DNA from 3 places in the Halobacillus sp. ABR2_026 genome. Region 1 is predicted to be linked to each of the others. Evidence: a T-box and tRNA genes for the amino acid it is inferred to sense, from the RefSeq annotation. Region 1 holds a T-box; the other regions hold tRNA genes.
What was found. A T-box is a leader RNA that pairs with one kind of tRNA and senses whether it is charged. The one in region 1 lies ahead of argS (arginine--tRNA ligase), so its partner is inferred to be a tRNA-Arg.
Positions count from the first base shown of each region.

Region 2: it has a tRNA-Arg gene. The T-box ahead of argS (arginine--tRNA ligase) is inferred to sense a tRNA for this amino acid. The anticodon was not compared.
Region 3: it has a tRNA-Arg gene. The T-box ahead of argS (arginine--tRNA ligase) is inferred to sense a tRNA for this amino acid. The anticodon was not compared.

Region 1 is NZ_JBSWTM010000001.1:766,326-776,721, reverse strand. Features, by position in the region: gene ACXADE_RS03915 (hypothetical protein) at 1-282, shown strand, start outside; gene ACXADE_RS03910 (response regulator) at 385-1,044, opposite strand; gene ACXADE_RS03905 (ATP-binding protein) at 1,070-3,232, opposite strand; gene comX (competence pheromone ComX) at 3,453-3,626, opposite strand; gene ACXADE_RS03895 (polyprenyl synthetase family protein) at 3,659-4,597, opposite strand; T-box leader at 5,259-5,473, shown strand; gene argS (arginine--tRNA ligase) at 5,511-7,193, shown strand; gene ACXADE_RS03885 (hypothetical protein) at 7,269-7,499, shown strand; gene ACXADE_RS03880 (AAA family ATPase) at 7,543-8,061, opposite strand; gene ACXADE_RS03875 (ribonuclease H-like YkuK family protein) at 8,345-8,827, shown strand; gene ACXADE_RS03870 (DUF4190 domain-containing protein) at 8,841-9,098, shown strand; gene ACXADE_RS03865 (peroxiredoxin-like family protein) at 9,394-10,047, opposite strand; gene eutH (ethanolamine utilization protein EutH) at 10,101-10,396, opposite strand, start outside.
Region 2 is NZ_JBSWTM010000001.1:3,933,190-3,943,585, forward strand. Features, by position in the region: gene serS (serine--tRNA ligase) at 1-1,131, shown strand, start outside; tRNA gene ACXADE_RS19840 (tRNA-Ser) at 1,377-1,469, shown strand; gene ACXADE_RS19845 (winged helix-turn-helix transcriptional regulator) at 2,309-2,653, opposite strand; gene ACXADE_RS19850 (MFS transporter) at 2,929-4,137, shown strand; gene ACXADE_RS19855 (NUDIX hydrolase) at 4,216-4,686, shown strand; gene ACXADE_RS19860 (deoxynucleoside kinase) at 4,875-5,558, opposite strand; gene ACXADE_RS19865 (deoxynucleoside kinase) at 5,555-6,196, opposite strand; tRNA gene ACXADE_RS19870 (tRNA-Arg) at 6,392-6,464, shown strand; gene modB (molybdate ABC transporter permease subunit) at 6,486-7,169, opposite strand; gene modA (molybdate ABC transporter substrate-binding protein) at 7,166-7,951, opposite strand; gene ACXADE_RS19885 (M50 family metallopeptidase) at 8,047-8,703, shown strand; gene ACXADE_RS19890 (YjcZ family sporulation protein) at 8,808-8,912, shown strand; gene ACXADE_RS19895 (hypothetical protein) at 9,022-9,273, shown strand; partial or broken gene aldA (aldehyde dehydrogenase) at 9,458-10,396, shown strand, end outside.
Region 3 is NZ_JBSWTM010000001.1:2,997,689-3,008,084, forward strand. Features, by position in the region: partial or broken gene gap (type I glyceraldehyde-3-phosphate dehydrogenase) at 1-119, opposite strand, end outside; gene ACXADE_RS15570 (sugar-binding transcriptional regulator) at 158-1,186, opposite strand; gene ACXADE_RS15575 (glutaredoxin family protein) at 1,338-1,559, opposite strand; gene ACXADE_RS15580 (hypothetical protein) at 1,985-2,209, opposite strand; tRNA gene ACXADE_RS15585 (tRNA-Arg) at 2,469-2,544, opposite strand; gene clpP (ATP-dependent Clp endopeptidase proteolytic subunit ClpP) at 3,224-3,811, shown strand; gene ACXADE_RS15595 (HPr family phosphocarrier protein) at 3,911-4,165, opposite strand; gene whiA (DNA-binding protein WhiA) at 4,303-5,259, opposite strand; gene ACXADE_RS15605 (gluconeogenesis factor YvcK family protein) at 5,293-6,246, opposite strand; gene rapZ (RNase adapter RapZ) at 6,250-7,134, opposite strand; gene ACXADE_RS15615 (NUDIX domain-containing protein) at 7,151-7,618, opposite strand; partial or broken gene ACXADE_RS15620 (FAD-dependent oxidoreductase) at 8,153-8,973, opposite strand; gene ACXADE_RS15625 (tetratricopeptide repeat protein) at 9,090-10,106, opposite strand; gene hisIE (bifunctional phosphoribosyl-AMP cyclohydrolase/phosphoribosyl-ATP diphosphatase HisIE) at 10,196-10,396, opposite strand, start outside.

The DNA of each region.
Region 1 (10,396 bases):
AAAATGGATCACACATCAGTTATGGCCTTCCGTGATGAAGCGGCCGGTATTATTGATGCCGCTAAAAATGAGGTCAACTATTCCGAGGAACTTGGAAAAGACATCCTCATTTCAGTAGAGATGAAAGAGAACCCTTCCCACCCGCATATCTCCTTCCATGAGGAAGGAAAAGAAGAAATGGAGAACCAGCTTTCGAAAGTTGATGAAGAATTCAACTCTTATTCCTCTTATCGCGGGTATACGGTACATGCCTATCGCTATTGGGACAAGGCTAAAGAATAACTAAAAAAGTCCGAACGATATGTAAAATATCGTTCGGACTTTTTTGATCTCTGTTACAATCATTCTCTCTCGATAGTAAGAAAATCATACCTTAGACCTTTTTCAATCGATTTCTTCTGTAATGATCCCCCACTGCTTTGACTTTAACACAGCTTCTGCTCTTGTCTTCACCTGCAGCTTTTTGAAAATTTCCGTTAAGTTGTACTCAATGGTCCGCGGACTCTTAAAATAGAGTTGGGCTATTTCCTTATTGCTTTTTCCTTTGGCCACTTCCTTCAATATTTCCTGCTCTTTCGGCGTGACGGATATTTCCCGTTCAGGGATTTCATGCTCCTCTGATTCATCTACTCGAACTTCATTTTTTCTCAGTTGTTCGAAGAGCGAAACAGGAACGATGGCTTTTCCTTTCACCCCATATCTAATGGCGTCTATTAATTCTTCCCTGGGAGCTGTCTTACTAATAAAACCGGACACTCCCGCTTCAACCAATGTATTGAAATATGGCCCTACGTCATGACCCGTATAAATGAGTACAGGCGAAGAATGCCCCGCGCTGCGTACTTGTTTCGTCAGCTCTATACCGTTCATTCCTTTCATGCGTAGATCGAACAACAGGATGGTAAAACTCTGGTCCTGTAAGATTTCCATTGCCTTCCCCGGGCTGTCTGCAATGGTTACAACCATCCCCTCTTCCCTTTCAATCATTAACTTAGAACCTTCTCCAATAGCAGGATGATCATCCACCAATAATATAGAAACCATCATACCCCTCCTCTATTTCATCACTTCATCCATCTGCATTTATTAAAATAGCGGCTTCAACACCCGATCCTTCAGGCGAAAAAATCTCCATGCTTCCTCCAAGACTGTTCACTCTCTGTCTAATCCCAGTTAACCCCATACTTTGAGTGAAAGCATTCGTTTTTTGACTGTGCTTCATTCCCACACCATCATCCTTGTACGATAACATAACCATATTCCCGTCGTTCTTCAATTCGAATTCAACTAAAGAAGCCTCTGAATGTTTAGAAGCATTATTCAATAGCTCTTGAGCAATCCGATAAAATGTTAAGGATTGTTCATGATCAAGCTCGATTGTAAAATCTTCATAATGATAATCAATACGATAGTTCTCACGCTTGCGATAATGCTCGATTAAATAGGAGAGAGCTTCCACAATCCCAGTTTCTTTCAGGAAAGGAGGACGCAGGAACGTGCAAGTTTCCCGGATTTGTCCGACGACCCCTAATAAACCTTCTCTGACCTGTAACAGTTCTTCTCTTACAGGCTCATCCATATCCTTCGAAGCCGATAATTCTTCCACCTTCCGATACCATACCAGCTGCTCCTGAAGAGCTGAGTCGTGTAGATCAGATGACAGCCTTGCTCTCTCCTCTTCCGATAGCTTAAACATAAGCCTCAACATCCATGAAGGGACGGATTGATCTTCTTGGATCGAATTTTTCAAATCTTCCGTAACCCCTTCGATCAATTGAAAATTTTCGTATACGATGCTTGTATACTGGACGATGGTTTTCAACCACCGCTGCTCATCCTGGTTGAATGGCGTATGATTCACTTTTTGTTCAATCCACAATATATCAGCTGTATCATGTCTGTCACTAATGACATAGCCTAAGCCATCTTCGAGTAAGAACGGCAGACCAATCCTTAACGAGCGTCTGTAATAGGCCACATACGTCTTCATTGAATGAAAAATCACTTTTTCATCCCCTGCTATTAACGTTAGTTCATTTTCCACTTTGTCATACGACAGAAGTGCCGCATGCCACACGGGAAGGACGTCTTTAACTTCACGAAGAAGTCTGTCATCAAGTTCTTCTTTTTTGAAGATTTTCGCCAGGTCATAGGAAAACCTGTCGAGGCTCACTTGAAAATTAAACTTGTCCCCAAACAGTTTTGAACGAAGAGAGAATCTTTCTTCTAGATAGAAAAACAAGATCAATAGACCATAGGTTAGAATGGACAGTCTGATCCACTGTAAATAATTGAGATTCGTAAAGAAGATGAGCAACACGATGATGCATGCAGTCAGGATCATGGAAATAATGGCATAATAGCGTAGTCGACTGTTAATGAAGTCAATATCGAATACCCGCTCTGTCAGCACAAGATAGAGAAAAAAAGCTGGCAAAAATATTAAAAACAGAGCTGTCACGGGAGCTGGTATAAGTTCGACTCCAAACACAGCATTAGGTAAAGCCGTTAAAAAGATAAATGGGAAGAATGAAACGATGATTCCGAAGATAGTATTTTGAAAAATCGACTTATGTATAGTTTTCCGAAAGGTCATATAATAATAGACGAGAACGCTCAAACCAAAAAGAATCTCCAACGAAAACAAGATCAGCTGTGTATTGCGGATGACTTCATAACTCCCCATAGCCAACCGGAAGATGGATAAGCCATCTAAAAAAACGACGCCTAAATTAAGCAGGTAAATGGCTGCTAATAACCGCTTGGTTACCAATTGAATCTGGTATTTTAAAAAATATTGATAATGAAAATGCAAAAACAGAACAGGTACCATCATTAAGGACAAACTGTTCATGATTCTAGCCAGGCTGTCCGTTCTGGCAGATGCCCCGGCGCTTAAGTATCCGATCCCTACTGCCAGAAGAAAGGCTATCAAATATATGGCCACGGGGTCTCTCCGTTTTTTTATAAAAACCTGTAAAGAAAACAAATACAGGACGAGAAACACGATGGTTGGGAGAATCGTATGGTAAAGAAGCGTATTATAATTGATCGGATCCTGAACCTCATACTCCAACTCGGTCCCGCTTCTCATTATTTTCATTTGATCAAGATTTCCGATTACACCATAATTCTGAATGGAATGATAGGTATCGGCCGATTGATGATTGACTTCTTTAACAACATCTCCCACTTTTATCTTTCGATGGGCAGCCCAGCCAATAGAATCCACGCTTGAGACCTCCCAAGAACCCTCCTCATTTTCTTTCACATCAATACCAACATACGTTTTGGTAATCGTCACGAAAACGAGATAAATCGCAGTTATTAATATAAGACTAAAAAAAAAACGTGTTTATGATTTCTTAAGAATACCATCCCGATCTCCTTCCCTCTCTTTAATGAAGCCAAAAAAAGCCAGAGCATCTCTGGCTTTTAAGACTCTATAACGATTACTTCCAATAACACATTCTCACATCGATTCCCTGTGGATCTTCTGATGTAAATACATCGATTATAGCTTCTTTTTCAATCTCAGAAACACCAGGAAAGTCGATTGTACCTTCTTTCACCTGATCAATAAGCTTTGGATTCTGCACCAACTTTTCAACCATCTCAAATAGCATCGTTGTTTCCTCCTTAGTAAAGATCCATCATTTTATAAGTCCTCAATAACCTTCTCCATCCGTTTCTTCCATTCCGGGTTTACCTGCAATAATTCCATCTCCTGCACAGCTTTGCGCTGATACTTGCGAACGAGAACCTGGATGTATGGGATGACCGTGGATCGGGAAACCCAGTCAAATAAAACCTGCTTCCGATCCGTGATGAACGAACGATCTACGCGTCCCTCATAGTAATCTTTCATCCATTCTGCCTCCGGGGCATTTTGTTTCATGAGCATAAATACAGGTAATGTCCACTTTTTATTGAGCAAATCATTTTTAGAGTCAAAACGAACCAAGTCCTGCAAGTCATTAACTAGTTGCGCTCCTATACCAAAGCTCTCCCCATATCGTTGTATGATGGAGAGGTTGCTGGCATCATGAATAGATGCCCCGAGCATACATGCACATGCCATTAATGCCCCTGATTTATGCTTCATCATATCCAAAAACTCTTCTTCAGTAGAAGGTGTTGAAAGTAAGTCTCTATGTTGACCATTTACGGCTTGTATGACTTGATGATGCAAGGAGTTTAAGGCGCCAGTGGAAACGCCCTTTTGGAAAGGAGCCTCTTGAATCAGCTTCATGCTCATCACTAAAAAGCCGGTAGACAAATTCATCGATGTAGCCTTAGAAGACTGGGCCCAAGGTTTATCATCAGCATCTTCGTCCTGCAGATCATCCAAAATATCAAGAGCCAGGATCAAGAACTCAACAGCCGCTGATAGGACGTACATGCCCTCGTGTTTCTCCCTGGAATCCATGTGAAAATGAAGCTGAGTAATCGTGGAAAAAGAAAAACCCTCAGTTTTCTTATAAGAAATAAATTGTACGGCCAGATCTTTCAGGCTTTGGTCCTCCAAATTGCTATTCACTGCATGAAGCATTGTCTTATATAAATGCTCAGATGAATAACTTGGAATCCTTGCCATAAGCCACCTCACTTTCCAATAAAATGTCGAACCTTGAATGCATGACAACACTATCACAAACTGGACAAACGGAAAAAGGTAGTAAAGTATCATGTAAATAGTAAGAAAATTTCACATCATCGGAATACAAGAAACATCATATTTTTCCACAAGTCTTACAAGCACACACAAAATTTCAAAAGGTAAACATTTCCTTCGTAACCTCCCTGTAACCTTATTGTCATAGAATGATTCGATGGTCCTTCTCAAAAGATGCTTTTCAAATACTTCTTAAAACGGCATGTGTTGTACACCTCTATCCTTTCTTTTCTTATTTATCAAGTGGAGTTTCTTGTTTTTTGTAAACATGAATCCATATCTGTTTTACTTAAGAGTAATATTACACGGTAATATCCAAAGTATAGACACACCTATGTAACCGCTATCATTATCATGTGTCTTTTTACACAGGTTTCTTTGAATGGAAAGGTCCATTTTAAATATATGGAAAATAAAAGGGAGTAAAGACTCATTTCCAGGAGCGGTTTTCAAAAAATAATCTTCATCATCTGTACGAAAAATATCATTACAAATAATATCCTAGAGGAGATGAAGATTCATTAATGAAAAGAAAAGGGATTGCAAACAGGAAATCTTTCCGCTATACTCTTTTCAACCATATAAAAATTCTAGGAAAAAGAGAGTAACTGTACAGGAATAGAACAGCGACTCAGGGACGGTGGAAGCCTGAGCAGATTCCTGATAGTGAAACGGACTTTTGAGGAGCTTACCTGAAAACAGGAGTAGGGATAAGCCGGGGAATTCCCCGTTAACAACATCGAGTGGCTGGATAACAGCTATAAGAGTGGTACCACGAGCACAAACCTCGTCTCTTCTAAGAGACGGGGTTTTTTAATTTTTGGAGGTGTCCTGGATGGAAAAACAAATACTCTCGCTACAAATTTCTCATATTCTCGGGGAAAGTTACCCAAAGGAATGGGTAGAGGATAACATTGAAGTTCCTAAACGATCGGACGTCGGTGATTTAGCTTTTCCATGCTTCTCTTTGGCGAAATCGTTAAAAAAGAATCCGGCGATGATTGCAGAAGAAATCTCGAAAGGTTTAAAACATCCGCTTTTCAAAGAAGTGCAGACGGCCAGTGGATACATTAACATTTTCCTTGACCAGATGTTCGTGACTGACCATGTCCTTCAGCAGTTCTATCAAAACCCTGATACTTATGGCTCTCATTCTTTTGGAAATGGGAAAACGGTTGTGCTGGACATGTCTGCTCCGAATATCGCCAAACCTTTTTCCATGGGACACTTAAGATCCACCGTTATAGGAAATGCGCTGTCCAACCTGGCTCATAAATGCGGGTATACTCCTGTGAAAATTAACTATATCGGAGACTACGGCACCCAGTTTGGAAAACTATTAGCTGCCTACTTAAAATGGGGCCGAGAAGATGGAATTAAAGAGAACCCTATTCAGGAATTGACGCGTGTGTATGTAAAATTCCATGAGGCTTCCAAAGAAGATTCCTCCCTCATCGAAGAAGGAAGAGAATGGTTTAAGAAACTGGAAAACAACGATGAACAAGCTCTTTCTTTATGGGAATGGTTCAAAGAAGTTTCTTTAGAAGAATTCGAAAAAATCTATCACCTGCTCGGGATCTCATTCCACTTAACCCAGGGGGAAGCCTATTATAATAATAAAATGGATACAACCCTTCAAATGCTGCAACAAAAAGGATTGTTGGAAGAATCACAAGGTGCTCAGGTTGTACGATTGGATCAAGAAGAACTCCCACCATGCCTCATTCAAAAAAGCAATGGAACAACAATTTATGCGACAAGAGATTTAACAGCCGCTATTGACCGATGGAACACGCACGGGTTCGATGAGTTGCTGTATGTAGTCGGTAGTGAGCAGACGCTCCATTTTCAACAGATCAAACATGTACTTAAAAAAGCCGGGTATTCCTGGGCGGACCAATTGAAGCATATCTCTTTTGGTATGATGCTTCAAGACGGCAAAAAAATGTCCACCCGCCAAGGAAAAACCGTCTTACTGGAACAGGCCCTTGAAGAAGGTATTACTCAGGCCCTTAAAAATATCAAGGAAAAAAATCCAAATCTAAAGAATGCAAAAGAGGTCGCCGAACAAGTAGGCGTGGGGGCAGTCATCTTCCATGACCTGAAACATGACCGTCGACACGATGTAGAGTTCTCATTGGAAGATATGCTGACCTTTGAAGGGAATACAGCTCCTTATCTGCAATATACTTACGCAAGAACGCTATCACTGCTTGAAAAAGGGAAATTTAACCCGATCAATTACCAAACAAAAATCCATAAAGCATCCACCTGGTCATTGATAAAAACCATCCAACTTTATCCGGAGGTGATTAAAAAATCTTATAAAGAGTATGATCCTTCCATACTTGCTAAACACTTGTTGGAAACCGCCCGTCATTTTAATAAATGCTACGCCCAAACAAAAATAATTGGCAGTGAAGAAGAACAACCCCTTCTTTCTTTAATTTATATGGTCAATTATCAATTGAAAGAAGGACTGGCCCTGCTTGGCATCCAAGCCCCGGAGAATATGTGATCAACAAACAGAGTTTCGCACATTTCCGTTTCTTCTATTATAATAGAGGTAACAAATGGGAGAGGAGCACATCCAATGTATCCGATCTACTATGGCCTGATCGCCATCGTCTCCATTGCAGCTCTAATCGGGACACTCGTCATTGCTAAGAATGTAAATAAAGCGGAGAATAAAACATCTCCTGAAGACGATGCCGTCCAATTAAAAAATGCAGGAAGCGACACGGGAAGCATCCCATTGCTTACGACTATTTACGCCATCACATTTGTCCTAACCGCTATCTTGTTTTGGATATTTATCTTCTAGCTCAATGTTTCAAGGAGAAGAGGCCGTGCCTCTTCTCCTTTCATTAAGAAGAAACGATTACGACATCCGCTCGCCCCTCCGGATCGACCATGGTTAAGTAGTAATCTTCAGCTTTCCAATAGCGCTCCTTAAACTTATCGACTTTTTTTCTTGTTTCCGGTTCTTCCCTTAAATATCTTTCCTCCCTCGAACATTTCAAATAGATCATTCTATTAAAATATCCTCGCCATTCCTCCCGTTGAAGAAATACTCCTTCGAGAATGACCAGCTTTTTTTCTTTTTCCAAGTCTTTGAACAGCTTCTCCTTTAACACTGCCACATCCCATTGAAGGAAATAATACTCGTACCAGGGTTCATATCCGGTGTTGTACCGCTTATTGGCTTCCACAATATAGTCATCGATGTGATAAACCACCACTGGAATCGACCTGTTCTTAAGTTCTCCTTCCAATGCTTTCGTGACCGTCGTTTTACCCGAACGGCTGAGGCCATCAATCCCTAAAATGAAGGTTTCTCCTTCCCTTAGGCAAGGAAGTTGCTGCAGCATTTCATTTACATCCATAAACATCCCCCTCCCCCATTCTAACGATCATTTCAAGAAATGAATGAACAAAAAAAGCTGCAGATAGGGAAATCCTCCTCTCCTTTTCGATTGAACACATAATTTTTTCATCCTATACACATACTCTCGATAAATTCATGTTATCTTTCGAGTAGGTCTATGAATATCTTAATAACAGAATGGTCACTAGCTCATTGACGTACAATCCCTTTCTTTCGAAAAATTAAAGGAGTTGGCTACTGTGAACCCATCCCATAATTTTCAAAACCTTACCCATAAAAAGATGAAATTCGAAGATGTGTTTTCCCACATTATTACCTTCATGAAGCACGACCCACTCGGAAATTACAAACTCATGATGGGGACGGATTCTCAAGTGCATCCCTCCCACACCCTTTTCATTACCGGCATCGTCATCCAGCGTGTAGGAAAAGGCGCATGGGCATGCTTTCGCAAAGAAATCGTCCACCGGCAAATGACGACTTTACATGAACGGATTTCCTATGAAACCTCCCTTACAGAACAAGTAGCCACTCTCTTTTCGGAAGAAAAAAAGAATGCTCTCATCGAGGTAGTCCTCCCTCACATCTACAAAGGAGCGACGTTTACAATTGAGGGCCATATCGATATCGGAAGTGGAGACCGAAACAGGACAAGAGTCTACGTCAATGAAATGATGGCAAGGATTGAGTCGCTTGGTATGGAACCGAAAATCAAGCCGGACTCGATTGTAGCCAGCAGCTATGCGAACCGCTATACAAAATAGGAGGGGATCTCCGGTGTACCAAAAGGCCGTTACATCCTGCGTTTTAGGCATTATCTCCCTCTTCCTGCCATTCATAGGTATGATTCTTGGGTGGACCGGGATTGTTTTCGCTAATCAGGCTCTCCGGGAGCTTTCCACTGATGAGCCAGGCTTCCGTTTCGCTTTAGGAGGCAAAGTGTGCAGCATCCTAGGGCTCTGCCTGCAATGCGGTCTCATTATTTTCATCCTTGCTGCTTATTTTTTCTTTAAGAACGTCAGTCTTTTTATGTAATCCCAGCCACCCCTGGCACCCAACACGATAACGAACCCCGAACCATCTCGAAACGGAGTCTTCAAGAATCCTTCCATTTAGCGAAAGGATCCGTTTCGATATAATAATCCAACAAGATTCAATGGTTACATCGTGAAAGTAGATCATCTAAAGGTTTCGGCACTTGGAAATAAATACCTTTTTCGCCATCCTATCATTCATTGTCACTTCCATCCGTTGCTGCAAATATCAACACTGAACTTTAACAGAGCCTAAAAAATAAAGCGTCCTCTCTTGTAGAGGACGCTTTTGCTGTTTACTTGTTCAACTTCTTCAATTCATCCAGAACATCTGATGGTTCTGCACGATCTTTATAATCCGATTTCGTATATTCATAGGCAATCGTTCCGTCTTTATCGATAATATAAGTAGAAGAGACAGGCAGTGTCCACGTCTCATCCCCGTTATGTTGATCTACATTCAAACCTTTCTCTTTGTAGACCTCCGCAAGATACTCCGGCAGCTGGTAAACAAGATTATATTGGTTCGCCACTTCATTCCCCACATCACTTAATACATGGAAATTCAGTTCATTTTTCTCCTGAGTACTCAATGAATGGTCCGGAGTCTGCGGGCTGATGGCAATCAATTCCGCTCCCTCTCCATGAATCTCATCAAGAATTTCCTGATAGGCCCTCAATTCCATATTACAGTAAGGGCACCATCCTCCACGATAGAAAGTCAGGATAACCGGGCCGTTTTTCAACTGCTCATTCAACTCAACAGTCTCGCCTTTGGCGTCTGGAAGATTGAAATTAGGGGCTTTTTCACCTGCAGGCAGACCTTTGCCCTCATCGGAAGATTCCAGTTCATCAATGGCTTTCTTCATTTTATCCTGTGTTTCTTGAGGAGCCGATTTCTTGAATTTCTCAATATACTCATCATACTGCTGTTTCATTTGCGATTTCATGAAAAAACTCCTTTTTTGTGGATTCAGTCCTTATTATAAAGCGTGTGGGTTTGTTAGGAAACTGATTTGCTTTCCCTCGTCATCCATAGAGCCAGAATGACTGCGAGTAATCCTGCTGATAACTTTCCTGCTAATACTGGAAAGATCATCCCTTTTTCAACACTCGCTACAAATGCAAAATGACTGCCAATAACGAACGCCCCACTGACAGCAAAAGCAGCATTGACCGTTTTTCCTCGATCATCCATATCTTTCATCGTTGCAAGCATCGGTAAATGGTGAGCCGTGGAGGCAATCAACCCTGTGAGAGAAGTAGCATTCATCCCAAATTTCTTCCCAAGCTTACCAA
Region 2 (10,396 bases), 3.2 Mb from region 1:
AAAGCAAAACGTAATGAAGTGTCTAAAGAAATTTCCCAGCTGAAGAAAGCGAAGGAAGACGCGGATGATAAAATTAAAGAAATGCGCGAAGTCGGCGATCGCATTAAGACTCTTGATACTGAGTTGAAAGAAGTCGAAGAGAAGCTTGAAACGCTTCTATTATCTATCCCGAACATTCCTCACGAAAGTGTACCGGTCGGCGGAGATGAAGAAGACAATATTGAAGCGCGAAAAGCCGGGGAGATCCCGACTTTCGATTTTGAAGCGAAACCCCACTGGGACGTAGCGACAGATTTAGGCATCCTTGACTTTGAAAGAGCGTCCAAGGTTACTGGAAGCCGCTTCGTATTCTACAAAGGCTTAGGCGCCCGTTTAGAGCGTGCGTTACTTAATTTCATGATGGATCTGCATGCAGATGAACATGGCTATCAGGAAATGCTGCCACCACAAATGGTCAACCGTACAGCGATGACTGGTACAGGTCAATTACCTAAATTTGAAGAAGACGCCTTTAAGATCGAAGACTGGGATTATTTCCTTATCCCAACTGCTGAGGTTCCAGTCACAAACTTCCATAGAGAAGAAATTTTATCTGTTGAAGACCTCCCGCAAAAATTCGTAGCCTTCAGCACGAATTTCCGTTCTGAAGCAGGTTCTGCCGGTCGTGATACAAGAGGATTGATCCGCCAGCACCAATTCAATAAAGTCGAGCTTGTACAGTTGGCAAAGCCGGAAGAGTCCTATGATATCCTTGAAGAATTGACAGGTCATGCAGAAAAAGTCCTTCAGCTGTTGAAACTTCCATACCGTGTGATGAGCATGTGTACGGGGGACCTTGGTTTTACAGCAGCTAAGAAATACGACATTGAAGTGTGGATCCCGAGCCAGGAGACCTATCGTGAAATCAGTTCTTGCTCTAACTTCGAAGATTTCCAGGCGCGTCGTGCAGGCATCCGCTTCCGTAGAGAAGATAAAGGGAAGCCTGAGTTCGTCCATACGTTGAACGGTTCAGGGCTGGCGATCGGCCGTACCGTAGCAGCTATTCTGGAAAATTATCAGCAGGAAGATGGAACGGTCATGGTGCCGGAAGTTCTTCGTCCGTATATGGGTGGAAAAGAAATAATTAAGTAAGACGAACAAGAAAGATGAAACAGGAAAAGCGTCTGTATCCTATTCATGGTTCCAGGCGTTTTTCTCGGTTTTATATTATGGAGATGGAGCGTGCGGATCACTCTTGACTCTGTTGAAGGGAATTTGTATAATTACGAAGTGATAATTTTTCGTGATTGTTCGACAACAACTTCTTTTTGAAAAAATTAAAAGATTTTGTTGACGGATGCGGACAACCATGATATTATATTCATTGTCGGTCACACGGAGGAGTACCCAAGTCCGGCTGAAGGGAGCGGTCTTGAAAACCGCCAGGGGGTTTACGCCCCGCGGGGGTTCGAATCCCTCCTCCTCCGCCATATTATTTTCAACAATAGCGCATAAATATTGGAGATTTATAGAACAAAAATCGTTACTTCTTGTAACGATTTTTTTATTTTGTTTATCCATTGAATGGAAAAAGAGTAAAGTCCTCACCCGGCATGATATTGGTGGGGGCTTTTTTTATTTTGGCTTATTCAACGAAAGCTCCCTTTTCTTGAAGACTCAGCTTCGAGATGTTTGTGTGATTCTAGGGGATCCGGGAAAAGGTTCGCTTTCCATGGGGCGGGCGGTGAGCCTCCTCAGGCTACGCCTTCCGGGGTCTCACCTGTCCCACACGTCCCATAGGAGTCTCACCGTTTCCCTCCGCCCCCTTTCCCTTATAAGTGTCTCGAAACCACTTTGAAAAGAGTGAGCTTGAATGGTTGAGGTTCGAACATCTGTATGGATTCGTAAGTTTCCAATTCTTCTCCCCTAGGCGGGCAGATCGTGCGTAGTATCAAGCATTTGCGTATGCTAAACGTTAATAGGGTAGAGATGATATCATTCCCTTCTCTTACCCATACAAGCTGATTTTTCAAGTAGTGGTTTCGAGACACTTATATGGCAAAGGGCTGCGGGGAATGACTCGCTCACCGCGCTCCCGCGGAAAGCGAGTCATTCCCCGCAGCCCTATCCACCACACAGAAGTCTCGAAATCAAGTCTTCAACAATCCTGCCATTTAGCGAAAGGCTCCGTTTCGAAATAATAATCCAACAAGATTCAATGGTTGGATCGTGAAAGTAGATCATCAAAAGGTTTCGACACCCTATCATTCATTGTCCCTTCCATCCGTTGATGCAAATATCAACACTGAACTTTAACAGAGCCTTTATTTTAAGAATCCAATAAAACCTCTTCTTTATTGGGGTAAGTTTTTTCAATATGCTGCTCCCCCCAGGCACACAACATATCTAAGGCCCCTTTTAACGTCCATCCATATTCCGTCAGTTCATACTCCACCTTAGGTGGCACCTGGTTATAGACGATCCGCTTAATAACTCCATCCCTTTCTAATTCTCTCAGCTGTTGAGTGAGCATTTTCTGAGTGATGCGTGGCATCAATCGTTTCAGTTCACTCGTACGGCGTTTATTTTCAATCAAATGACATAAAATGACGACCTTCCACTTTCCTCCGATGACTTCGAGGGCAGCTTCGACCGGTATATTATATTTTGGCATGGTTCATACCTCCCGCAGGGATTCTACGTTTCTTTTTAGCATGTATTTCCGTTGATTCACTATACACCAAAGAAACATGGGTGAAAAAGATTTTGCATGACTATTCCTATGAGCCCTTATTTTGTCCAAATGTTACTTTCAAGTACCTATAGTACATACAAGTGCGTACTTCCCAACGTTTATAACAGACATCATAATAAGGTTTGTTGCTTCGAGGCGCCTTGAAGACATAACGTGCAGTTTTCATTCTTATTTATTTTGTGAGGAGGAAAATAATGAGTTCATATGCTGAGAATCGTAAAGAAAATTCTCTGGATCATCAATCAAAAAATTTTCCATTTGCTTTAATAGCTCTGGCTATTAGTGCGTTTGGAATAGGGACGACAGAATTTGTGCCTGTCGGTTTGTTATCAACGATGGCCGGCGACCTTTCTATATCTATTACATTGGCCGGCATGTTGATCTCCGGATATGCGATCGGTGTTGCTGTGGGAGCTCCTGTTTTGACGGCACTGACCAATAAGATGAGCCGGAAAAACTTATTGCTGGCACTGATGGTTGTCTTTATTTTTGGTAATTTTGTAGCTTCCCTTTCAACAAGTTTTTCCCTGCTTTTAGTAGCGAGGATCATCACTGCTATTTCTCACGGCATATTTTTTTCAATCGGGTCCACCATTGCAGCAAGCTTAGTCCCTGAGCATAAGCGGGCAAGTGCGATTGCCTTTATGTTTACCGGATTGACGGTTGCAACCGTGACCGGTGTCCCTTTAGGAACATTTATTGGACAAACCTTTGGTTGGAGGGCGACATTTGCCGGTGTAGCTTTGCTTGGCGTAATCGGCATCTTAGCAAGTGCTTTGCTTGTCCCGAAAAACCTGGAAGAATCCCCTCCTGCAAGCTTTCGTGACCAATTAAGAATACTAACAGAAAAAAGAATTCTGCTCTCCTTCTCCATTACAGGATTAGGATATGGCGGAACGTTTGTTGCTTTCACGTATCTTGCTCCTTTACTAGAAGAAGTGACAGGTTTCGATCCGACGTTTGTCAGTGTGATCCTGCTTATTTATGGAGTTGCGGTGGCGATCGGAAATACGATTGGCGGAAAAGTTTCCAATAAAAAGCCGATCAAAGCGTTGTTTTGGATGTTTGTGCTGCAGGCGATCGTCTTGCTCCTTTTTGCCTTCGTCCTTCCATTTAAAGTGTTGAGTCTTATTGTCTTGTTTTTCATGGGGTTATTTGCTTTTATGAACGTACCTGCTTTGCAGATTCTGGTGGTTCAATTAGCTGAAAAATATGTTCCTTCTGCAGTCAACGTAGCTTCGGCATTGAATATTGCTGCTTTTAATGTGGGAATCGCTGTGGGGTCTTCCGTGGGCGGTGTCATTGTGGATACGATTGGTATCGTTCATACCCCGTGGATCGGTGCAGGGATGGTGGGGGGAGCTGTCCTCTTAACAAAACTGTTAAATACGATGGAACAATAGGTTATATCAAGGACCCCACTATATAGTGGGGTCCTTTTCTATTGTTATAATAGAAACGATGGAAAGAGGAGGGATCGAATGGGATATATAGAGGAATTGCGTGCTATTATAGGGCACCGCCCCATTATTTTAGTTGGATCAGTGGTCATCATTCTTGATTCTAAAGGCCGAATTTTGCTGCAGGAACGTACCTCTCCTGAAGGTGTGTGGGGCCTCCCTGGAGGTTTAATGGAACTTGGAGAAAGCACCGAACAAGTGGCGAAACGTGAGGTGCTTGAAGAAACAGGTTATACTGTCGAAAACCTGCAATTATTGAATGTTTACTCGGGGGAAGATCAATTCAGTCGAGCCCCGAATGGGGATGAGTTTTATGTGGTGACAACCGCCTACTTTACGGTTCATTACAACGACCATTGTGCATTCGATCGAGAAGAAACCGTCCAGGTGAAATTTTTTGACCCCGAGGAGCTTCCGGAAAGAATGATTGGGAGCCACCGAAAGATGATAGATGATTACAGACAAAGTATCGGTAATCAGGACGGTGTTTAAGTGTGTTGTTGAAGCGGGGCGGGGGTGACCTTCACGGTTGGTTCAATGCCCTTTTCCACCTGCAGGCCTTAAACATAAACAAATCCCTTGAAGTTGATTCTTCCAAAACCGAGAGCACTTCTTCGCTGACATAAAGCATAAAAAAACTCCTGACGTTGGTTGAACGTACAGGAGTTTTTCGCAGGTCATTACGTTAATAAATGACTGGATCGCCATTTTCGTGATTGTTGGATAAAGTGCCCGATTTTTTCTAGCACCGGTTCAATACTTGTTTTATCATTCAGCACATCATAATCAGCGATATTGAGCCGAAGGACAGGACATGAATTGAAATTATCGATCCAATTGTCGTAACGTTTGAACATTTCTTCCCAATATTCAATTGGTGTTTCTTGTTCCATAGGGCGTCCACGTTCCTTGATGCGTGTGAGAATATCATCGAACGAACCTTCCAAATAGATGAGAAGATCTGGATGTGGGAAATAAGGTGTCATTACCATCGCATCAAACAGGTTGCGATACGTTTCATAATCGGTTGCGGACATGGTGCCTTTTTCGTAGTGCATGCGGGCGAAGATTCCCGTATCTTCGTAAATCGAGCGATCCTGAATGAACCCACCGCCGTATTCGAAGATTTTCTTCTGTTCTTTGAAGCGTTCGGCTAAGAAATATATTTGTAAATGGAAGCTCCAACGTTCAAAGTCTTGATAAAATTTATCGAGATAAGGATTTGTATCGACTTTCTCAAAGGAGGTGCGGAAATTAAGGGCATCAGCGAGAGCGTTTGTCATCGTAGATTTCCCAACACCGACCGTACCTGCGATCGTTATGACGCTGTCATGTGGAATTCCAAAGCGTTCACGTGCATTCATTTGATAACTTCTCCTTTATTTAAATGCTGCTCTACTTGATCAACAATATAATTTAAATCGTCCTGATGTTTCACGAAGTCTAAATGATCCCCGTTCAAGCGAATCACAGGAATATCCGGGTGAGTAGCTTCAAAGTGTCTCATGAAGTCTTCGTAGTCTTGAGAGAGTTGTTCAAGATAAGAAGGTTGAATATTTGCCTCTACATCACGGTTACGCATGCGGATGCGTTCTAGAAGGGTATCTAAACTCGCGTGTAAGTAGACAACCATATTCGGTTTAGGCATATCGTGTGTCAATATATCAAAAATTTGAGCATATTTGTCAAATTGTTCTTCTCTTAATGTCCGCTGAGCGAAAATCATGTTTTTGGATATATGATAATCAGCGACTACAGGCTTTCCCAATTGAAGATATTTCCGGTCGATGTCTTCGAGTTGCTTGAATCGATTGCACAAGAAGAACATCTCTGTTTGGAAGCTCCATTCTTCAATATTGTCATAAAACTTGCCTAAAAATGGGTTCTCCTCAACGATTTCCTTCAGCAAATGAAAATCAAACTGGGAGGCGAGCTTTTTAGACAGAGACGTTTTCCCAACCCCAATGGGCCCTTCAACTGATATGAAAGGTAAATCTCCCATCTCTTTTCCTCCTTCAAACTCAATTCAAAAAACGTGAGTGTCCGCCACTCACTTACAAAATACGATACTTTTAGACAGACAAATAACATTTTATCATATACGATCGTTGGAGGTAACATCCGAAGAACATTTTTAAGCCTTAATTCCTTTGCAATCTTTGGTTTGTTTTGTATAATATTACTCGTACGTTCATTTGCCCCCGTAGCTCAGGGGATAGAGCATCGGTTTCCTAAACCGTGTGCCGCAGGTTCGAATCCTGCCGGGGGCGCTGGCTGAAGCTTGAAAAGCTTCAGCTTTTTTTTATATTCCTCACAAAATTAATCTTCTTACGGCTCCACGTGTTCAACCATAAGACAGCACTGAAACCGAGAGAGAGAATAACGATGACCCACATGAGAGCTTCTTCCATTCGACCTGATTCGACTGCAAAATAGATCGCCAGAGGGATGGTATCCGTCTCTCCTGGAATATAACCTGCAATCATCAATGTTGCCCCGAATTCGCCAAGCGAACGTGCAAAGCTCATGACTAAGCCGGCAAGCAACCCGGGCCATGCTAAAGGCAGGGAAATGGTAAAGAATATTTTAAGTTTTGAAGCCCCCATCGTCAAAGCCGCGTTCTCAAGGTTCTGATCATAGTTTTCGAAAGCGGCAGATGCACTTTGATACATGAGAGGAAAAGAGACGACCGCTGAAGCGATAACAGCACCTGTCCATGAAAATACCACCTGAAGATCAAACCAGGCCATGAGCCACTTTCCGACCCATCCATTTTTTCCGAATAAGTAGAGAAGAGCAAATCCGATAACCGTAGGAGGCAGAACGAGAGGAAGGAGAAGCATCGATTCGATGATACTTTTCCCGGGAAATAATTTTCTGGAAATCAGCCGTGCGGTCAATATACCAATAATGAACACAAGTCCTGTAGCGATACTGGCTACCTTTAATGACAATAAAAGAGGTTCGACATTCATTTTCCTATCTTTCCACCTCTCGTGGGATTGAATCCGTAATCTTTGTAGAATGTTGTCGCCTGGTCACTTTTTAAGAAGGAAAGGAAGTGACGCCCCTGTTCCTTAGTCCGGCTCTCTGAAATAATGACTCCAGGATAAAGGATCGAATCATGAAGAGACGTGTCTATTCTTGTTAGGACAGATGCTGTATCAGAAATCACTGCATCACTTGCATATACAAATCCGTACTCCACTTCTCCGGACTCTACATAAGCGAGCACCTGTCTTACATCACTTCCAAATACGACCTTTCCCTGCAGCCCATTCCAAAGTTGAATCTTTTCCAAGGCTTGCTTCGTATAGGTACCAGCAGGTACGCTATCCGGATTGCCAACGGCGACTTTTTCTTCCGGTGATAAGTCCAGGTCTTTCAGATTATGGAAAGGTGTTGCCGATTTAGCGGTGATGAGAACGAGTCGATTGGTGGCGAATTCGGTGTACGTTTCCGGTTCCACAAGATGATTTTCTTGAAGAAAGTCAGTCCACCGGAGGTCTGCAGATAGAAAAACGTCCACCGGAGCTCCTTGTTCAATCTGTCTCGCTAGTTTCCCTGAGCTGCCGTAGACCGCCTCAACCTCTACATCGTATGTTTCTTCGAATATAGGAATGAGCTCTTCCATGACATCCTGCAGACTAGCAGCAGCTGCAACCCTTAGGGTCGGTTCGCTGGATTCCGATTGAGAGGTACAGCTGGCCATAAATAGTAAAATCAATGTCACTGAAATCAATGTTTTCGTCCGCATAGTTATTCCCCTTTGTTTCCATAGGTTCTATGTTAAAGATACGTTATATGAAAGTAGAAAGCGATGAAAAGGTCAAGGAGAAAGGAGGAGTTTTCGTGAAATTCCAGGTGATTTCGACACTTATTATTGCTTTGATTCTGACACAGCTCCCAGTGGTAGGAAAATATTTTGCTGTTTTGAATACGATGATCCATGAGAGTGGGCATTCTGTTATGGCTCTCCTTACAGGTGGGGAAGTCAGGAGGGTTTCCTTGTTCCCGAACACTTCAGGATACGCTTTAACCGGCCATACCTCATGGATCGGACAGGGACTGACGAGCATGGCAGGCTATGTATTTGCTTCTTTCTTCGCCTTTCTTTTCTTTTTCCTGATCAGTCGAGGGCAGTATAAATGGATGATGTACCTTTTACTTGCGTTTTTAGCCGTCAATTTACTCTTCTGGGTCAGGAATGTATATGGACTCTTTTGGATCGTAACGTTTGGTGCAGGGTTCCTTTGGTTGTTAAGGACCGGCCATGACCAATTGATGGAGTATGTTTTATTATTTTTAGCCTCTCTCGTCCTGGTAGAATCGGTTACGAGTGCATTTGAAATCATGTGGGTCAGTTTTGTAGCACCACAGCAGGCAGGAGATGCAGCAAACCTTGCGCGACTAACAAAGTTTGTTCCTGCGCCGCTATGGGGAACTGCATTTTTCCTTCAGTCTATATACTTTGCGTTTCTTTCTCTCAAGCGTGTCTTTCCTTTTTGATTCTGTGATGGAAATTATGAAAAAATAAAAAAATCCGCTCTCGCCCTTACTTATTAAAACCTTCTGAATAAGTTAGTAAGGTAAGAAAGAGAGGAGGGAATGGAATGAGCGGAGGATACGGTGGCGGTTTCGCGCTATTGGTTGTTTTGTTCATCCTTTTGATCATCATCGGTGCATCTTTTGTAGGTGGCCGTGGGTACGGATACTAAGGAATAAAAATGGCGGGAAAATCTTCCCGCTGATACATAGAATCAAACGTTTCTAACGGCAGGAAAAGGGGAATGGAAGGACTAGATTAATTGGACGGAGGAGTCGTTTATGGATTTAAAAGAACATTTGATTGCTCATGGATATGATCACGTGGATATTCTGCTTATTGATGATGAGGGGGACCAATCAACCGTTGCTGACATTTCCCTGCCGAAGGTCACGGATCTTGAGTATAAGCTTTATTTGAAACCTGAGAGTATTACGTATCATTTCAAAGAAGAGAATCCATACTTTGAAGCTGAGCAGCAAGCGGAAGGCCATGGTGGTAAAAAAATTAAAGGATTCATCCTCGAATGGTAAAAGCCCTGAGAAACAGGGCTTTTTTATTTGGCTGATAATGGGGATGAGAACAGTTTTCTGCTGTAGATGGACAAACCTTCCTCTGCGAAAAGGCTATGAAATAATTCATTTAGTGAACACTGTTTTGTTTATTCTCGGTCTCAAGGGGAATGAAAATGGTAAATGTGAACAGGAGGTCCAAAACATGCAGGAACATAAGCTTTATATTAATGGTGAATACACAGAATCGAATGGTTCAGAATGGATAGAGGTTTTAAACCCGGCAACAGAAGAGGTCATTTCCAAGATTCCTAAAGGGACTGAAGAAGATGTAAACCGGGCGGTGGAAGCTTGGAGATCGTTTAGAAGATAATCGTGCTACTTTCATTGATTTGCTACAACAGGAACAAGGGAAAGATCATGAGCTTGCAAGTGGAGAAGTCGATCTTGCTATCGATTATTTCCGTTATATGTCAGAATGGGCACGAAGGATAGAAGGGGAAATTGTCCCTAGTGATCGGAAGAATGAGAACATCTTCATTTATAAGAAACCAATCGGAGTCGTTGCCGGTATCGTTCCATGGAATTTCCCTGTATTCATCCTGGCACGTAAAGTGGCTACAGCATTGGTAACAGGAAATACCTTAGTATTGAAACCAAGCCAGCAGACCCCGAATACAGCTATGGAGTTCACGAAAATTGTCGACGCTATGGAGTCTGTTCCAAAAGGGGTTTATAACGTCGTTACAGGGACAGGTTCAGAAATAGGGAATACCCTTGCTTCTCATCCGAAGGTGCATATGGTAACGATGACAGGGAGTGTTGCGGCAGGGACAAAGGTAATGGAAGCTGCCGCACAGAACATTACTAAGGTAAACCTTGAACTGGGAGGTAAAGCACCTGCGATAGTAACAGCGAATGCTGATCTTAATGTTGCGGCTGAAAGCATTACAACGTCCCGTCTAGCAAACAATGGCCAGGCTTGTACAAATGCTGAGCGTGTGTATGTACATGAAAGTGTAGCTGAAGAACTGCTCGCCAATTTACGTCATAAATTTGAGTCCGTAACGATGGATGACCCGCGTGAAAATAAGGAAGCGGATGTTGGCCCCCTTGTGAGTATGGATCGTCTAAAAGAAGTCGA
Region 3 (10,396 bases), 2.2 Mb from region 1:
ATGTTCGCATCTGTCAAGTCGTTTACCGCTACTACCTCAACTTCATTGTTGTTCAATGCAGCACGGAAAACGTTACGTCCAATACGTCCAAATCCGTTAATACCAATTCTTACTGTCATGCAAAATTCCTCCTTAGGATGATTGAAATCATATTTATTTAAAGGGATAAATCCCTTATTAACTCTTGGGCTGCGCCTTCATCAGTGATGAGGACATTACTCTGACCCGGCTGGAAATAAGATGAGATGGCCTGAGCTTTTGAACGGCCTCCAGCGACAGCAATCACATGATTCGCACGCTTCAAATCTTCTAATTGCAATCCGACAGTGCGAACCTTGTGAACGATCTCACCATTCACATTGAAATAGTAACCAAAAGCTTCACCAACAGCATGATGTTCTTTGATCAGTTCCAATTGCTCGGGAGAGGTTTTTCTACGTTCTGCCATCGTGAGTGCGTCTCCAACACCGTGGATGACGATTTCAGCGTTACGGATGATGTCCAACACTTCTTTGATCGAAGGTTCTTCTTTTATCGTCTGATAGGATTCCTCACTCAAAGGATCGGGTACATATAACAGACGATAGTCACCTCTCGCTTTCTTCGCCATTTCAGCACAAATGGTGTTGGCCTGATTTTCAACTCTTTCACCAAGGCCCCCACGTGCTGGAACATATAAGCACTGGTCAGCTCCGGAAAGCGGCGTCATCACCTGTGCGACAGAAGCCATTGTAGTTCCACCCGTAATGGCAATGGCCTGGTCTGGTGACATATGTTCTTTCAAATATTGGACACATGCTTTTCCCATCTCTTGTTTTACCCAATTGAGCTCATCACTATCACCTGGAACAACAACGACATAGTCTAAATTTAATTTATCCTTTAATTGTTGTTCTAAAACCTTTATCCCCGAGACCTCTTTAATAAACTCTGACAGCTGCTCAAGTATGTTCTGCCCTTCATAACTCAAGTGCATCCCCCTTGAAGTGATTTCTACAGCTCCTTGTTTATTCAGAAAGTCCACTTCACTCCGGACTGTACGCTCAGCAAGTTCAACACTTTCTGCTAACGCTCTTCGTCCTACAGGCTGCATGATCTGAATGTGGTACAACAGCTGATAGCGCCGTTGAATAACCTCCAGAACATCCGGGAATAATTTTCTTTGTAAGTCGATGAACGCTCTCATGGAAAAAGCCCCTTTTTTGAAATGGTGCCTAGCGGGATGTAATGCGTCCCAGCTAGTCGTATTATGTCCCGCTCGGAGCAAAAAAATATCTTATTTCAATTTTATATTAACAGTGGGGGTGTCCAGGTGCAAGCGTAAAACTCAACGTTTTTCATTGTAAACGCTTCATCAGCTCCACGTAATCGATCTGTCGATAATCCAGCTCTTCTTCACCTATTTTCAACACCGGAACCTCCAGCATATACTTCTCAAGAAGCAAAGGGTCCTTTTCAATATCAACGACGTCAACCTGGGTGTCAAATAAGGTTAAAAGATTCTTCACTTCCTCACACAACCCGCAGTTTTCTTTGACATACAATAAAACCAGAGACATGCCATATCCTCCCTTACTCTACATCCATTTCTACCCCTAGTTTATCAAAGCCCCCGACCTTCATCCATTCTCACAAATTCCCCTTGGAAAAAGTTTGTTTTGCTTCATCGTTCAGAAGCGAAGGAAACCTCTCTAGTCACCAGGCGCCAGAATTGGATACCAAAGAGGAAGAGAGTGCTTGGTATGGCCCCAAAGGAAGAAGTTCGCAGAGACTTAAAGAGAGGAAGTTCGATTAAATCCTGTACTCATATCGCCCCCACTTCGTGTGAATTCCCGTGGCAAACGAGTGACTACCCGGAGTCCTTCCGCTCAACTAAAATTCGAAATAAACGATTCAACCATTGCTTCCTTATAAGGAAAGTTCCGTATCCAGTTAATAAATATCAACAGCAAACTTTATAAGAACCAGCAAAAAAAGACACGCTTCACGAGGCGTGTCCTTTCTTATCGTAAAAACCGTTATCGATTTTCATCTTACGTTTATTCAAAAAATCCGCTAACTCTTCGCCTACGTAATTCTCGGGTGTGCGTTTTAATGACTCGTAATTGAAGGATAACTTTTGCTGCTCCTGCATGTCGAACACATGAATCCGCCTGTCTTCAGAAACTTCCTCAGTCGACAACATTTTGTAACGGATTAAGTTTGTCATAAATACCCCTCTTCTAAATAAAGCGAAAAGTCTGACTTTATTTATTAAATCATAACATAGAAAAACCAGGAAAGAAACTACATCGAGATAATATACCCAAATAAACGTTCGTATAATTCTTGTGAGGTTTCTGTGTAATCTTTATTCAAATTACATAAGTGTAACTGTGGTCTTTGAGGGGGTATATGATATTAATATAATGATTTTTCTGTAAAAAAAAGGATCATCCTTACATAATAAGGATGATCCTTCCAATTAGCGCGCCCGAGAGGATTCGAACCCCCGACAGACGTAGAACCGGAATCTACCGCTCTATCCAACTGAGCTACGGGCGCAAAAGCGACATGCAAATTATATTATAAGGATAATACTCCAAAAACACAACCCATTTTTTCAATCTTCAAGAAAACTTTGCCTTTGTTCACCCTTGAGTTCCGAAAAAACAGGCGCACCTCCAGGGGGTAGACAAAGATTCGCTTGCCACAGGACGTCCTCCTTCTAAAATTCTTTGGGCCTCGCCTGGCGCACACCCCTTTGAAGTTTCACCTTTCCTCTTTATACCGTTCTCACTTTCTCATAACGAACATTGTACGATCGATGCTCAGATTATGGCTAATCGTTTAAATGGGAGAGTTCAAAAACTCTATCCTTAAGAGGGGGAGACATGTGGAGTCTGCGAATGAAACAAACAAAGATCATGTCAGAGGATGATCAAGAGGGGGAGCTCGATAATGATTCTTCAACTGATCTCTACCTCTACTTTCCTTCTACTGTTTCATACGATAATTCTAGTTCAGGACGTTTATATGGGCAATTTTAGGGTATGATGGTAGGAGGAATCGGAACACTTCACATAGAACGAAAAAGTAGAGCCTTTTTTCATACTTAGATATTAAAACACCCCTGCTGAAATACAGGAAAAAGGTCGATTGTTTTTGTTTGACCTTTATTGACCTTAAAGGTATGATGAATGTATTCCATCATTATTAATTTGATGTTAAGGAGGAATTTCAAATGAATTTAGTCCCTACAGTCATTGAACAAACAAACCGCGGAGAACGTGCGTATGATATTTACTCCCGCTTACTTAAAGACCGTATCATCATGCTTGGAAGCCCGATCGATGATAACATTTCAAACTCTGTCGTCGCTCAATTGCTTTTCCTTGCAGCAGACGATCCGGAAAAGGATATTTCCCTATACATCAACTCTCCAGGTGGATCGATCACAGCCGGCATGGCAATCTATGATACGATGCAGTTCATCAAGCCGAACGTATCCACCATCTGTACAGGTATGGCGGCTTCTATGGGAGCTTTCCTACTGAACGCCGGAGAACCAGGAAAACGTTATGCACTACCGAACAGTGAAGTCATGATTCACCAGCCCCTTGGTGGTACACAGGGTCAGGCATCGGATATTGAAATTCATGCCAAACGCATCATCAAAATGCGTGAGAAGCTCAATAAAATCCTTGCAGAGCGCACAGGACAGCCGATGGAAGTCATCGAGCGTGACACGGACCGCGACAACTTCATGTCCGCACACGAAGCTGTTGAATATGGTTTGATTGATAAGGTTATGGAGAAAAACGAGAAATAAGTAAACGTAAAAAACCGCTGTGGGTCCACAGCGGTTTTTTTGATGGGCATGAGAACGTTCCCTCATATGAGAACGTTCATTTTTTCACATACTTGAATATTAATCATTGGTGACGAAATCAGTAAGTACCTGTACCGCCTGTTCCTCATCCGAACCATCAGCAATCAATTTAATTTCCTCATCTGTGCCTACGGCCAGACTCATTAAACCCATGATGCTTTTCGCATTGACTCTCTTTTCACCTTTCTCTATGAAAACGTCAGCGGTAAATTTATTAGCTTCCTGTACGAATTGTGCAGCGGGTCTTGCCTGCAAGCCCGTTTCCAGTTCAATTTTTACCATTCGTTCAATCACGTATCATTCCCCTCTCTTCCTATATTTTGAAATTCTCATATTTTGTAAGCGGATTCAACTCTAAGGAAAAAGAACGCTCTCTTAAAGAAAGCGTTTATAATTGTATTTCATTATAGCATGAATCTGGACAAGAAACATTAATTTCTTGTGTTTTCTGTTACTTCACCTTTTCTTACTTTTTCAGCAAATTCATCGATTTTACGCAGGCGGTGATTGATTCCTGATTTACTGATCGAACCCCCGGATACGTATTCCCCGAGCTCTTTCAAGGAAATTTCCTGGTGTTGAAGTCTTAGAGAAGCAATTTCCTGAAGTTTATCAGGCAACGCTTCCAAACCAACCGTCCGTTTAATGAATTTGATGTTTTCAACTTGACGAAAAGCGGCTCCGATCGTTTTGTTCAAGTTCGCTGTTTCACAATTCACAAGCCGGTTGACAGAGTTTCTCATGTCTCTGACTATCCTTACATCTTCAAATTTGAATAGCGCCTGGTGCGCCCCGATGTTGCTAATGAGTTCCGTGATTTTATCTGCTTCTTTCAAATAAGTGATGTATCCTTTTTTACGACTTAGTGTTCGTGCATGCAAACCGAAACTGTTCATAAGCTTACACAACGCCTCGTTGTGTTCCTCATCGGAAGAATGAATTTCCAGATGATACGAAGAGGTTTCCGGATTGTTCACAGAACCGCCCGCCAGAAATGCCCCGCGCAAATACGCTCTTTTACAGCAGGTTTCTTGCATATATTTTTTTGGAATATCTGGATTGATGGAAAGCGGCCCATTCATGATCTCCAAATCTTCCAGCACCACATTCGCTTTTTCTGTCATCCTTACTATATAAACATTATTCTTCTTGAGCCTCATTTTCTTACGGACAAGAAGTTCTACTGGGTAGGGATAAAGCTTTTTGATTAACGTGTAGATCCTCCTGGCGATTGCTGCGTTTTCTGTCTGAATATCAAGGATATATTCCCGGTTGGAAAGGGAAAACGTTCCATTCATACGCACAAGAGCAGCTAATTCAGATTCCAAGCAGCACGTGTCCGCTTCTACATTCGTTAATTCTTTTTTGATTTCTGATGCAAATGACATGATGTACACCCCCTTCTACCCACCATACAAAGCCTACAGCATAGAATGCAGCAGTTTCGCTAATTTTTCTGTGTCATGCCGCAACATAGGCTTACTATGGTCGATGATGTCTTCTTCTATAACTTTCAATCCCATGGATTTAATTCTCTCAATATCATACACGACTGGTTCTGCATTTTCTTCTGCATAAGCAGCTCTAACACCTTGATCAATCGGTCGGTTATGCACAATCACTGACTGTAACACGCCTGACCCGATATGATCAAATAATGCCTGAATATGATCACCAGCCGTGTAACCGGAGGTTTCTCCCTCCTGCGTCATGACATTACAAATATACGTAACCTGCGCTTTTGTATCTCTTAAAGCTTGTCCAATTTCAGGAATGATGATGTTCGGCAGAATGCTTGTATAAAGACTCCCTGGTGATATCACGACCATATCAGCGGATTTGATGGCTTCCACCGCCTCAGGAAGAGGTTGAATCGGGAGAGGGCTCACGTATACTCTCTTAATTTTTTTCTTTTGTTCAGGGATTTTGGATTCGCCTGTAACCACGGTCCCGTCTTCCATCTCCGCATGAAGGTTCATGGAATGGTTGGCAATGGGATAAATATGCCCCCGGACGTTAAGGACTCTTGAAATTTCTTTGATTCCTTTGTAAAAATCCCCTGTCATCGAGGCCATGGCTGCAAGCAATAGGTTCCCCATCGAATGACCGGACAACCCATTTCCAGAAGCAAACCGGTGCTGAAAAAGATCTAACAACATAGGTTCAGCATCCGAAAGGGCGGCGACAACATTCCTAATATCGCCCGGGGCCGGAATCGCCATCTCATCCCGTAAGCGGCCGGAACTCCCACCATCATCGGCAACTGTAACGATTGCCGAGAGGTCGATCGGTAAATTTTTTAACCCGCGCAACAGCACAGGCATTCCGGTACCGCCACCTACGACGACGACACGCGGCTTCGTCTTTTGGTCCATCCGTTACAATCCCTTTCTTTTATCAATATCTCTGTGTGTGACATGAGTCACAAAATCCGTTGCGAAGTACTCGGATAAATGTTCAGCAAGCGCAACAGATCGGTGCTGACCGCCTGTACAACCGACAGCTACGACGAGCTGGCTTTTCCCTTCCCGTTTGTACTGAGGAAGCATAAAGTGAAGCAGATCTTTCAATTTTTCAAGGAACTTCTGCGTATCCGTCCATTTGAAGACATATGAAGAAACCTCTGTATTCAAGCCTGTCAAAGGACGCATATGCTCGACATAATGTGGGTTCGGCAGGAAGCGGACATCAAACATCAAGTCTGCATCGATCGGAACCCCATATTTGAATCCGAACGACACCATCTGCACAGAAAAAACCTGCTGTTCTTTCTGACGATACGTTTCAATGATACGTTCCCGGAGTTCTTTCGGTTTTAAGGATGTCGTATCGATAATCGTCTGCGAACGGCCCCTTAGTTCATCGAGCATTTTTCTCTCTCTGCGGATGCCTTCCAGGGGCAGACCCTCTTTAGCAAGTGGATGAGACCTGCGGGTTTCTTTATATCTGGAAACGAGCGCCTGATCCTCGGCATCGAGGAATAGGATATGCTCCTGCATCCACTCCTCTTTCCCAAGACGATCGAGGGAATCGAAGAGCGCATCAAAGAATTCTCTTCCGCGCAGATCCATGACGAGCGCTACATTTTGAATGTTATTGCTGGAATCTTTCATCAGTTCTAAGAATTTTGGAAGCAGAGCTGGCGGTAAGTTATCGACACAAAAAAAACCGAGATCTTCAAAGCTTTGAACAGCTACGGTTTTTCCTGCCCCTGACATTCCTGTGATGATTACTAACTGCGTATCGTTGGCATTTACTATCATCTTTCATCGCTCCCCATTAGTCAGGTCGAGACGGATCCAGGTCTTGATCAATCAAACGGAAATCCGTCGTATATACAAATGTTCCATACACTTGCTCGTCACTACTTAAGATATGCTCGAATATTCTCCGATCTCCCTCTGCCATCGGCTTTTGAAGAACTTCTGAAACCGGAACCCATTCCAGTTCCCCTTCTTCACTTTCATCAAGCAAGTCACCTGAATAGCTCGTACTGTAAAACGTGAACATCATCCATTCGTGGGAGGTTTTTCCTTCTTCCCGCATGACGAATGTGAAAGAACCGCGCAACTCTGGATTTTCAATGAATAGGCCGGTTTCTTCCTGGAATTCCCTGACGACGGAATCTTTTATGTTTTCTCCGGCTTCCATCTTACCTCCGGGTGCTACATACCAGCCTCTGCGTGGTTTTTTCAACATTAATACGGAGTCGTTAACTTTTAAAATACAATTGGCTACACGCTGCATCGTTATGGTCACCTCATTTTCTTTCTAGAGGGCATCTCCACCCATTATACAATGAATATACAGGTTGCTACAATATTATGTTCCACAGCCTTGATTGAAAACGATTTCCTGAAATTTATTTGGATGATTTACAGATCGGTCGTTTTGAGTAAACGGATGATGGTTGGGAAAGCACATGGTTCCCCGTCACCCCGCTCTTCTTCTCATACCTCTAGAAAATATCTCTTTACACCGTTGCCTATTCCAACCCCCATTTTTAACAGCTAAAAAACAAAAAAAAGCACAGATGACGAGCACCTGTGCTTCATAGAGATTAATCTATTAAAAGGGGGTCAATTAATCATCACCATCGTATCAAGAAAATGTTTCACAGGTGTTACACCTGAGTTAAGATGGTGTTTCTTTTTAATTGACGACTTTTAATTCCTCCAGAAGGTTTTCGATATAGTGCTGGGCTGATTGTGCAGCGATACTTCCGTCACCAGTCGCCGTCACAATTTGACGCAATTCTTTTTCACGGATATCTCCCGCAGCGAACACGCCAGGCACTTTCGTTTCCATGTTTTCATCGGTTTCGATATATCCCTGTTCATTCGTGATGCCAAGGGTTTCGAACGGCTGGGATAATGGAATCATCCCAATATAGATAAAGGTACCATCCGTATCAAACTCATACTCTTCATCCGTTTTTTTGTTGTGAAGCGAAACGCTTCCCACTTTTCCATCTTTGTCATTGATGGATTTGACAACTGTATCCCAAATAAAGTCGATCTTATCGTTATCGAAAGCACGATCCTGCAAAATCTTCTGCGCACGTAGTTCGTCACGACGGTGAACGATCGTCACTTTGCTGGCAAAGCGTGTAAGATAAACGCCTTCTTCAACAGCGGAGTCCCCTCCGCCAACGACTACAAGTTCTTTATCACGGAAGAATGCACCGTCACATACGGCACAGTAAGATACACCGCGGCCACCGAGTTCTTTCTCTCCGGGCACACCAAGTTCTTTATATTGAGCACCTGTCGTTACAATCACCGCACGTGCTTTATATTCTTTATTTCCAGCTTTTACTGTTTTATATTCTTTACCCTCTACGACTTCTTTGATATCTCCGTACGCGTATTCTGCACCAAATTTTTTCGCATGGTCAAACATTTTATTGGATAAGTCCGGTCCGAGATGCTATCGAATCCCGGATAGTTTTCCACATCTTCAGTGTTCGCCATTTGACCGCCTGGAATTCCACGCTCGATCATAAGCGTATCCAGGTTGGCACGGGAAGTATAAACAGCTGCTGTCATGCCAGCAGGACCTGCACCAGCGATAATAACATCATAAATGCGTTCTTCACTCATCAATCTTCACTCCTTATGACCTAAATAATCTTAGGTGTCTTTCCTGTACATATCATAGTAAATCATACGAAAACCGTCCATTAATGTGCTTATAGAGCTAAGAAATGCATCTTTACCTATTCCTGTTCCCAGGGACCGCCCTCTTCACCCATCTTCGGGAATTGTTTACATCCTTCTTCCCATAGCTGAAGAGCTTTCGAAGGATTTCCAGTATGATATGCAGAAATGCTGTACCATTTATAATAGACCCTGCGACGGGTCACTTGCTTATCACGAAGCCCCTTGAAACGTTCGACCGCTTCCAGGTAGTAACCGGCTCGGGCCAGGATTTCAGCTACCGCTAGTTTCTGCTGTTCATGCATAGGAAATACATTGCGCAGACGTTCGATATGAAAATCTGCTTCAGAAGAGCGTCCCTCTTTCAAGTAAAAAGTAGCCAAGTTCACATCACAATGGATGTTCCCTGGTTCCTCGTTGAGGTTTTCACGTTCAAACTGGATAGCTTCCTGCCGATTCCCGTTCATAAACAGAGCATATGCATAGCGGTGATTGGCCATTTTGAATTCTGGAAAAAGCTCCATCATTTCATCAAGGACACTTAACGCCTGCTCCCATTCTTCATGTTCTAAATGATAAAAAGCTGTTTCCTGATAAATGATCAGTTCATCTTCATCTTCAAAAGCCCATTCATCATCCTCATCCTCTTCTTCTAATGAATCAAGCATGTCCCTCAGCTGTTGGGCCGCTTCCTCAAACTCCCCGTCCCCAGGCTGTTCAAGATACGTTTCCACATATTTTTTTGCATCATTAAGAAGACCGAGGTGCGCGTAATTGTTCGCCATCAGATAATAACAGTCGACATATTCTCTTCCATGCTCTGCTAAAACCTCGGTGAGTACCTGGTTTGCCGCATGATAAGAGCCAACTTCCGTATACACGACCGAAAGTTGGCATGGATATAATGGTTCATCGGGAGAAGCTTCAATCGCCTTTTTCAGCCACTTGACAGCAGCACTGAACCGACGCTTCTGGAAAGCCTGTATCCCATGTGAAAAATAAAATGAGCCTGTAGGTACAAATGGGATAATGTTCGTATCCTGTTGTGCTGTAGTTCCTTTAACTGTAGTCGTCATGACTGTCCCCCTATTTCCGTTTCAAATCTCACTAATTATGCAGTATAACATAAATGACACATGAGAAATAGGAGAAAAATGTAATTCATTCAGGAATGACGTTTCTCGAGAACAGCCAGTATATCATCCAGTGGGACATGACGGTCTGCAAGAATCAGCAGCAGGTGGAAAAGGAGATCCGCGGACTCAAGGGCAATTTCATCTGGATCATCATTTTTAGCAGCAATGATGACTTCACCAGCTTCTTCTCCAATTTTTTTAGCAATGCGATCGACACCCTCCTGAAACAG